2 regions of the Alteromonas sp. ABH4_452 genome follow, and region 2 is predicted to be linked to the other one. Evidence: predicted binding sites of a transcription regulator. Region 2 holds the regulator's gene; the other holds the start of a gene.
The links. The regulator FliA, encoded in region 2, starts transcription of late flagellar genes. The targets are predictions, from matches to a motif close to CTAAAGNTNNNNNNNNNNNNGCCGATA.

Region 1 (4,428 bases), 1.1 Mb from region 2:
GACGTAGCGATTTTGCAATACGTACCATGCTTTCCATAGTGATATCGGGCGAACCCACAATTCCAGAGCTTAAAAACAAACCCTCAATGTAATTGCGCTTATAAAAATTTAGGGTTAAATCTACCGTTTCTTTGACTGTAAATCGCGCCCGTTGAACATTGCTTGAAACCCTATTAATGCAATAATGGCAATCATAAATACAGTAGTTTGTCATAAGGATCTTAAGCAGCGAAACACATCTCCCATCAGGTGTGAAGCTATGGCATATTCCCGAGCCACCAGTAAGCGAACCTATACCGGTCTTTTCGGTTTTCCCAGCTTGTCGTTTACCTCCTGAACCACTGGCGCAAGACGCGTCGTACTTGGCCGCATCGGAAAGAATTTCAAGTTTTTGTATCAGTCTGTCATGCATCGCCGATGTTTACTTCCTTTAACCAATTACATTCAAGCAGCCTAGTATTTTTCACCAAATCATGGATACGGGAATTTTTTTGGCCATAGGCTACGTGGTATTGCGTTATAGCATGTATGTATATACAGTACAATTAATCACGGCGACAGAAGGGTAAGATTTAATGTTAGCCTAAGCAGGCTATGGCATAGATGCATGGGTTTATGGGCATGAATTACCAGTGATAATAAAGGTAGGTTTGCTTTTAAAAGAACTAATATGTCACTGGATTTCAAAAGCCAATATACTTAGAAAGTTCATCTCGAATATTTTCGTACTTTTCTTTGTACGGCGCTTTGAGCGTCATGTCATCAATAAGCTTAAATAAACGCTTACATTCGTTTATTAACTTCATTTCCGCCTTATCTTCTTTTATGGCTATCTGAAGAAGACATTGAAGCAAGTTAAGTGCGACACCAGTGTTAACAGGTGCGAAACCCTGAGCAAGCGCAAACGAGGCTTTAGCGCGCTCAAAGTCTTGTTGCTGGTAGTGTTGAATGCCTTCACGATTAAACTGCTGATAACTAGCAAGGCTTTTTTGTGCTTTTTGCGCTTGTGTCTTTAGCATGTAAGAACTATTTTGGTCGAGTTCTTCACCTCTCGATGAAAGTAGAGAATTCAACTGCAGCGCGTCGTCGAACTCTCCTAGTTTGTACATAACGTTAATGCTATCTGGAATAAACGCTGTAGGTACTTCTACGTATTTATCATCAAGCTGTATTTGCGATGTATTCAGATGACGCTTTGCATCAATGAGTTTCCCATCAATTGCGCTTATTCTTGCATTTACAATATTGCCAAATATTTCTACGTCGAACTCCCTGTCGATTCTATATAGGTGCTCATCGAACTTACCTCGCTGTAACGTAAGTAAAGCTTCTTGCTGATACTTATTGCGCTGGCTTTTGTCATCAGCTGATTCAGCAACATCAAGTAGGCTGCGTATCATTGTGCACCAATGTAAGCTTGCTTTGTGCACAGTGCGTTTTGATAGGTTCCAAATTGCTTGGCTAGAGTTGGCTGCTAGCACTAAATCGTCATTTTCCCGACCAATTTCACAAGCCTTAAAATGACGAGGTAATGAAAAGGGCGACAGCTTGATAGCTTCCTTAATTGCATCTAAGGCTTTTTCACCCGCTTCCAAGGCGTGGTGTGCTTGCGCAAGAATATCATGAGCATCAGCATTGAAACGGTTGCGTTTTAACGTTTTCTTGGCAATGGATATCGCTTTTTCATAATCGTTCAACAGCAAGTAGGTTCTACCTATTGCTATTTGTGCCCATAGTACAGGTCTACCTTCGATATACTCTTTTAATACATCTAGAGCTTTTTGAGGTTGAGAGATGCGCCAATAGAGTTCAACTAGCAGTTGTTCACAGTGTCCTTTGTAGTGCTGGGGGTTTTCTAAAAGAGTCTCAATATGATCTACAGCGCTATTGTATTCACCTTGCTCTATTAAGTTGAACGCTTGCTGAAGAAATTGTCGTTTTTGCCATGCACGAACAATGCGAGACTTTAACTGTACTTGTGAGAAGGGCTTTATTAGAAAATCGTCTGGGCGGCGTTCAATACTGCCAAGCACAACCGGTCGAGCACTATCAGCACTGATAAGAATAAATACTGAGGTGGGGTTAATAAGCCTTCGCGTGCGCAACTCTTCTATGAGTTCATAGCCATTTTTGGTATCAGCGCCCAAGTGTAAGTCACAAATGACAATATCAAATTTATGTTTTTTACAAAGCGATACTGCCTGTTCAGCAGAAGACTTAGTCACAACATCAGACGCACCCATTGAATGCATTAGCCCTTTCAAAAGAAGAAGGAAAGGACGTTGATCCTCAACAATCAATACTTGTTTGTTGCTAAATTGCATTTCGAATCCGTGAATAAACCGGCTATCAGTAACTAGAAGTATATCTAACTTTAGAAAATAAGCTTAAGAAAAACATTATCTTGCCGACAACATACGTATATAACAACAGCATTGTGTACGTATGTCGCCAGATTTAGCCTCAGCAAATGAACAAACAACAATAGACCCCAGTATTTACTGGGAGCGAAGTGGTGTACTTGCTCGAGCGTCATCGCAGGGGGCATTGTTCTCGTTATACCTTGCAATGCAGCAACACAGCGTAGCTGAACCGTTTGAAATTGAAGCGGCAACCTCAGACGCTGACACCGCGAATAGTATAGAGGCGCAACTTGCGGCGTTAAATCACTACAGGCGACCGTCGTTGTCCGTCAGCGAAAATGAGTGGACAGACATGCATGTGCACTCAAATTTATTCGCTACTGACTATGAAAGTGCACGCCTTTTTCTTAGTATGAAACCCGCGCCGTTAGCTCAAACCGATGACGCAAAGCGCATTCCGGATGACGTTGTAGATAACTGCAGTCTAGCTACCCAGAAACGATTGAAAAAGCAGTATGACAACGCCATAAAAGAAGATAATACGTTACTTTACGATGTTATATCTTCGCAAGGCGACGTCTATGACGAGAAATATGGGAAAGATAAGCACCAAGCTACAACGCCAGACTTTTCTTCATTTGAAAATATCGCCTAGTTTTTAACGCTCAGTTTTGTTATATTCCGCGCCGCATTTTTGCACTGGTCTTACGCTCCAATCAGCAAAGGTTAAAATATGTCTAAATATATTGTATGCGCAATGTATAAATTTGTTGCGCTTGAAAACTTTAAAGAAATCCGCCAGCCGCTTCTAGAAGCTATGGAAGCAAATGGTATCAAAGGTACACTTCTTCTTGCCCACGAAGGCATTAATGGCACTGTTTCAGGTACTCGCGAGGGTATCGACGCATTGCTTGCTTATCTGAATAGCGATGAGCGTATCAATCCTATCTCTTACAAAGAATCACTTCACGACGAACAGCCGTTCTATCGCACTAAGGTGAAACTTAAAAAAGAAATAGTGACCATGGGCGTTGAAGGTATCGACCCTCGCCAAACCGTAGGTACATACGTTAAGCCTAAAGACTGGAATGCACTGATAAGCGACCCAGATGTGACGGTAATCGACACCCGAAACGGTTATGAAATAGAAATTGGTACTTTCAAGAACGCCATCGACCCTAAAACCGACACGTTTCGTGAATTCCCGGAATACGTAGAAAAAGAACTCGACCCGACAAAAAATAAAAAAGTGGCCATGTTCTGTACTGGCGGCATTCGCTGTGAAAAATCGACAGCCTATTTGAAAGAGCAGGGGTTTGAAGAGGTTTACCACTTAGAAGGCGGCATTTTACAGTATCTTGAAGATGTACCAAAAGAAGAGTCTATGTGGGAAGGCGATTGTTTTGTATTCGATAATCGCGTTGCAGTAAACCACGACCTTGAAAAGAGTCATTACGAACAGTGCTACGCGTGTCGACTTCCTATTACCGCAGAAGACAAACAGAGCGATAAATATGAGCCTGGCGTAAGCTGCCCTCATTGCTACGGCACACATACTGACGAACAAATTGCTCGCTTTAGAGAACGCGAAAAGCAGGTTCAGTTAGCGAAAGAGCGTCAGCAGGAACACGTAGGTACTGAAGCGCGTTTGACCATGGAACAAAAGCGTAAGGAAAAAGCAGAAGCTCAACGTTTACGCGCACTTAAAGCAAAAGAAAATCAGGCGTAGACAGTCAGAAAGAAGGGCGTTACACTCGTGGTTATTGCAGTTGAAATAAGGAATGCGAGTGGACACTCAACTTTCAGAATCTAAAATTGAAGAAATTAGAAAGGACTTCAGCTTTTTCGATCGTGATGGCAATGGCCAAATCGATTTACCTGAGTTCATCGAGCTTCTAACCGTAATTTCACCAAAGACTAAAGCTAGCCACGTACAGGAAGGCTTTAAGCTTATCGATAGTAATGACGATGGTTACATCGACTTTGAAGAGTTTTTGGAGTGGTGGCAAGAAGGGTGGTGGGAGTATTAAGTTTACTTAGTAATACCTGCCCTTAGCTGAGGTTT
Region 2 (4,428 bases):
GCGCTAAGCCAAGTTAAAGCTGAGTTGGGCAGTGATGCAGTGATCATGTCAAATCGCAAAGTCGCTGACGGTATCGAGCTTGTAGCAGCCTACGACAAAGAGCCTGAAGCTAAGCTTTTCACGCCTAAGGCGACACCACAGACCGCTGCTAAAACGCCTGGCCAAAAGGCTGTGCCTAGCTTAAGTGAAATTATTGGCGACGATGGCCCTGATAGCTTAAAAGCCTTGCTGGAAAAGCAGCATGGTGGAAACCCAGTTGCAGGCAGTTCTGCACAACCAGCACAGCCAATGTCAGCGAACGCTAAGCACGCCAACGAAATTGCATCTCACTTAGATTTTTCAGAAGCGTTTATCGACGACCTTGAAACACAATCACCAGCACAAGATGCTATCGAGCAACAGACTTTTCCTGAGCATCAAGCGTCAAGTATGGGTGAAACTCCTGTATCCCAGTCTGCTGAACTAGCTCAAATCAAAGAAGAGTTAGCTTCACTTCGCGACGTATTGCAGTATCAAGTTGCAGACCTAATGGAAGCGAAGAACAAGCGTCAAAAACCTGTTCATCAATACTTGGTCACGCGATTAACCGATATGGGTTTGAGTAGTGCACTAGCAACTCAGCTGATTAGCTATACACCGGCTCATTACAACGAACGTGACGCGTGGGTATATCTTCTTAACCTATTGGCTAATCGCATAAATGTTACCGGAAACGATATACTAAGCTCACAAGGTGCCGTTGCATTAGTCGGGCCTACTGGTACAGGTAAAACAACCACTGTTGCAAAGTTGGCCGCCCGCTACGCGCAAAAATACGGTGCAGAATCGGTAGCTATGATAACTATTGATACGTATAGAATTGCAGCCTATGAGCAACTAGCGACATACGGAAAAATTATTGGCTGTACTGTGCGAAAAGCGCAAACTAGTGAAGAACTAGCAGATTTATTGTTCCAACTTCGTCATAAGCGACTAGTATTGATTGATACAGCAGGTTTTAGTCAGCGTGATAGTCGATTAATTAAGCAAATTAAGCAGTTCGACAATGGCCAAATGCCAAAAGTTAAAAAATATTTGGTAGCGCAAGCCAATACGCAATATCCGGCTTTGCAGAGAATCATTCAAGCGTATGACGATATTGAACTAAGTGGCTGTATTTTCACAAAGTTAGATGAGTGCTACTCTTTAGGAGAGGTACTTAGTGCAGCGGTTGAATACCAACTACCGGTTAGTTATGTCACCGATGGTCAAAAAGTGCCTGAAGACATTAAGATTGCAGAAGCGAAATCTTTAGTTTCCGCTGCTGCAAAGCTTTATAAAAAGTACGGTTTGAATCATACTAGTAGTAACAACGCAATTAAAACAGCATAAGCAGTATGATTGACGATCAAGCGAGTAGCTTAAGAAAAATGAAGCAATCACGGTTAATCAAAGTAATCGCCGTCACCGGTGGTAAAGGTGGCGTCGGTAAAACAAACATTACGCTTAACACTGCTATCGCCATGGCGAAGCAGGGCAAGCGTGTAATGGTTCTTGACGCGGACCTTGGTCTTGCAAACGTAGATGTGATGCTAGGCCTGCGAGTTGAGAAAAACCTATCTCACGTACTCTCTGGCGAGTGCACGTTGGACGAGGTTTTAGTAACAGGCCCCCACGGTATTAAGATTGCGCCCGCCACATCTGGTACGCAGTCAATGGCGGAACTCTCACCCACACAGCACGCTGGCTTGATAAGAGCGTTTAGCGAGCTGCGTTCTCAAATAGACGTATTAATAGTCGACACCGCTGCTGGCATTTCAGATATGGTATTAAGCTTTTCTAAAGCCTCCCAAGATATCATGGTGGTGGTTTGCGATGAGCCAACATCACTAACTGATGCGTATGCGCTGATAAAAATCCTTAACCGTGAGCACGGTGTTTTTCGCTTTAAAGTTGTGGCCAATATGGTTCGCGATGTGCGAGAAGGTCAGGAATTATTTAGCAAATTAAGCAAAGTGACAGGGCGTTTTCTCGATGTTGCACTAGAATTAGTGGCGACGGTGCCATTTGACGAAAATATTCGCAAAGCTGTGCGTAAGCAAACAGCTATTGTTGATGCTTTTCCAGGCTCTCCTGCAGCCGTAGCGATAACCAAGCTAGCAAACAGGGCGCTTACTTGGCCTATTCCAGCGCAGCCTGGAGGTCACTTAGAATTTTTCATTGAACAATTAGTTGCAGAAAAAGCCGTAGGAAGTCAACGTTGAACAGCAAGGCAGCCGCTTATCAACAGCAAACAGATAAATCGCAGTTAGTCGAAAGACATGCGCCCCTGGTTAAGCGTATTGCGCACCATTTGATGGCGCGCCTGCCTGCGAGTGTACTTGTTGATGACCTTATCCAATCAGGCATGATTGGTTTGTTAGAGGCTGCTCGAAACTTTGATGGGTCAAAAGGCGCAAGCTTTGAAACCTTCGCAGGTATCCGCATTCGCGGTGCCATGCTGGACGAAATACGCAAAGGTGATTGGACGCCACGTTCTGTTCACCGAAATGGTCGCGCGATAACAGAGGCGATATCTCAGGTTGAAGGTGAAACCGGGCGCGACGCACGAGATTCCGATATTGCTGACAAGCTTAATGTGAGCTTGCAGGATTATCACCAGATGCTCAATGAAGTAAATGCCGGGAAGTTGGTCGGCATTGAAGATTTAGGTGTGTCGGAAGATGTGATCACTACCGAGCAAAGTCGAGGCAGTGATGCACCGTTAGAAGATTTAATGCAGGGCGCATTTCAAAAAGCGCTGGCCCATGCAATAACGACATTACCCGAGCGAGAAGCGATTGTTCTTTCACTTTACTATGATGAAGAACTAAACTTAAGAGAAATAGGCGAGGTTCTCGACGTAAGTGAGTCGAGAGTCAGTCAAATTCATAGTCAAGCCATGTTAAAACTCAAATCACGAATGAAATCGTGGCAAGCTGACGAAGAATAGAAATTAAAAACAATTAACCCCTCAGTGGAGGCTATTTTGGACAAAAGCATGAAAATTCTCGTGGTCGATGACTTTTCAACCATGAGACGTATCATCAAAAACCTGCTTAAAGACTTGGGTTTTGCCAACATTCAGGAAGCGGATGACGGAAGCACTGCATTACCTATGTTACAACAAGGCGATTTCGACTTTGTTGTTACTGATTGGAACATGCCTGGTATGCAGGGTATAGATTTGCTCCGCGCGATTAGAGCCGATGACAAACTTAAGCATTTGCCAGTACTTATGGTGACCGCCGAAGCGAAGAAGGAACAGATCGTTGCCGCCGCCCAAGCGGGTGTGAATGGTTACGTCGTTAAACCTTTCACCGCGGCAACGCTTAAAGAAAAATTAGATAAAATATTCGAACGTTTAGGTTGATCCAGACGCTCACCAGATAAATGAGGTTTACTGGATGTCAACGAATGTAAACGTTCCAATATCGTTAGAAGAAGCAAAGCAGCTTGTCACTTTTCTCGAAGAAGGTGACAAGGCTTCAGCTAACGCACTACTTGAAGCCGTCTCAATGAAAGAAAACGTTGAGCTATTCGCTGAAGTAGGCAAGTTAACGCGTCAACTCCACGACGCATTAAACAACTTTCAAATAGACGACCGCATCAAAAATCTAGCTACAGACGATATCCCTGATGCCCAGTCCCGCCTTACCTACGTAATTGAAGAAACCGAAAAAGCTGCTAATACTACTATGGATGCCGTTGAGGCGAGTATGCCCATCGCTGAACTGCTATCGGAGCGGATCGAAAAGGTTATGCCAGAGTGGAAAAAGCTGATGAACCGCCAAATCGAGTTGGGTGAGTTTAAGGTTTTATGTGCAGACTTAGACGAATTGTTGGAAGACGGTTCGAATCAGTCGGCTAAACTTACACAGTTACTTACTGAAGTTTTGATGGCACAAGGTTATCAAGACTTGACTGGACAGGTTATTCGTCGCGTTATCGACTTGGTTAAAGAAGTCGAAGATAGCCTTGTAAACATGCTTACTATGTTTGGCGAACGGGACGGTGCAGAACAATCTAAACCTTCCAGCGTTAAGGCCGATAAGATTGATGGTGTAGAGGCAGAAGGCCCAATCATTGATGCTGACAAACGAGATGACGTCGTTTCAGGTCAAGATGATGTAGATGATCTTCTGTCTAGCTTAGGTTTTTAGGGGAGCGGGTGCATGTCGTTTGATGTTGACGAGGAAATATTACAGGACTTTCTAGTAGAAGCTGGGGAGATACTTGAACAATTACAAGAACAGCTCGTTGATCTTGAGAACAATCCTGAAGACGCGGACTTGCTTAACGCAATTTTTCGCGGCTATCACACAGTAAAAGGGGGAGCGGGTTTCCTTTCTCTTACTGAGTTAGTTGAAATTTGTCACGGTGCTGAAAACGTTTTTGACGTCATGCGCA

Region 1: a site for FliA is predicted at 2,387-2,413, ahead of ACYX4N_RS11485 (VC2046/SO_2500 family protein). Genes of this name have one in related genera too.

The regions. Positions count from the first base shown of each region.
Region 1 covers NZ_CM149973.1:2,674,740-2,679,167, reverse strand. The annotation lists gene ACYX4N_RS11495 (putative DNA modification/repair radical SAM protein) at 1-412, opposite strand, end outside; gene ACYX4N_RS11490 (response regulator) at 684-2,324, opposite strand; gene ACYX4N_RS11485 (VC2046/SO_2500 family protein) at 2,446-3,018, shown strand; gene trhO (oxygen-dependent tRNA uridine(34) hydroxylase TrhO) at 3,097-4,092, shown strand; gene ACYX4N_RS11475 (EF-hand domain-containing protein) at 4,151-4,393, shown strand.
Region 2 covers NZ_CM149973.1:3,749,388-3,753,815, reverse strand. The annotation lists gene flhF (flagellar biosynthesis protein FlhF) at 1-1,371, shown strand, start outside; gene ACYX4N_RS16135 (MinD/ParA family protein) at 1,377-2,243, shown strand; gene ACYX4N_RS16130 (RNA polymerase sigma factor FliA) at 2,240-2,971, shown strand; gene cheY (chemotaxis response regulator CheY) at 3,008-3,391, shown strand; gene ACYX4N_RS16120 (protein phosphatase CheZ) at 3,426-4,181, shown strand; gene ACYX4N_RS16115 (chemotaxis protein CheA) at 4,194-4,428, shown strand, end outside.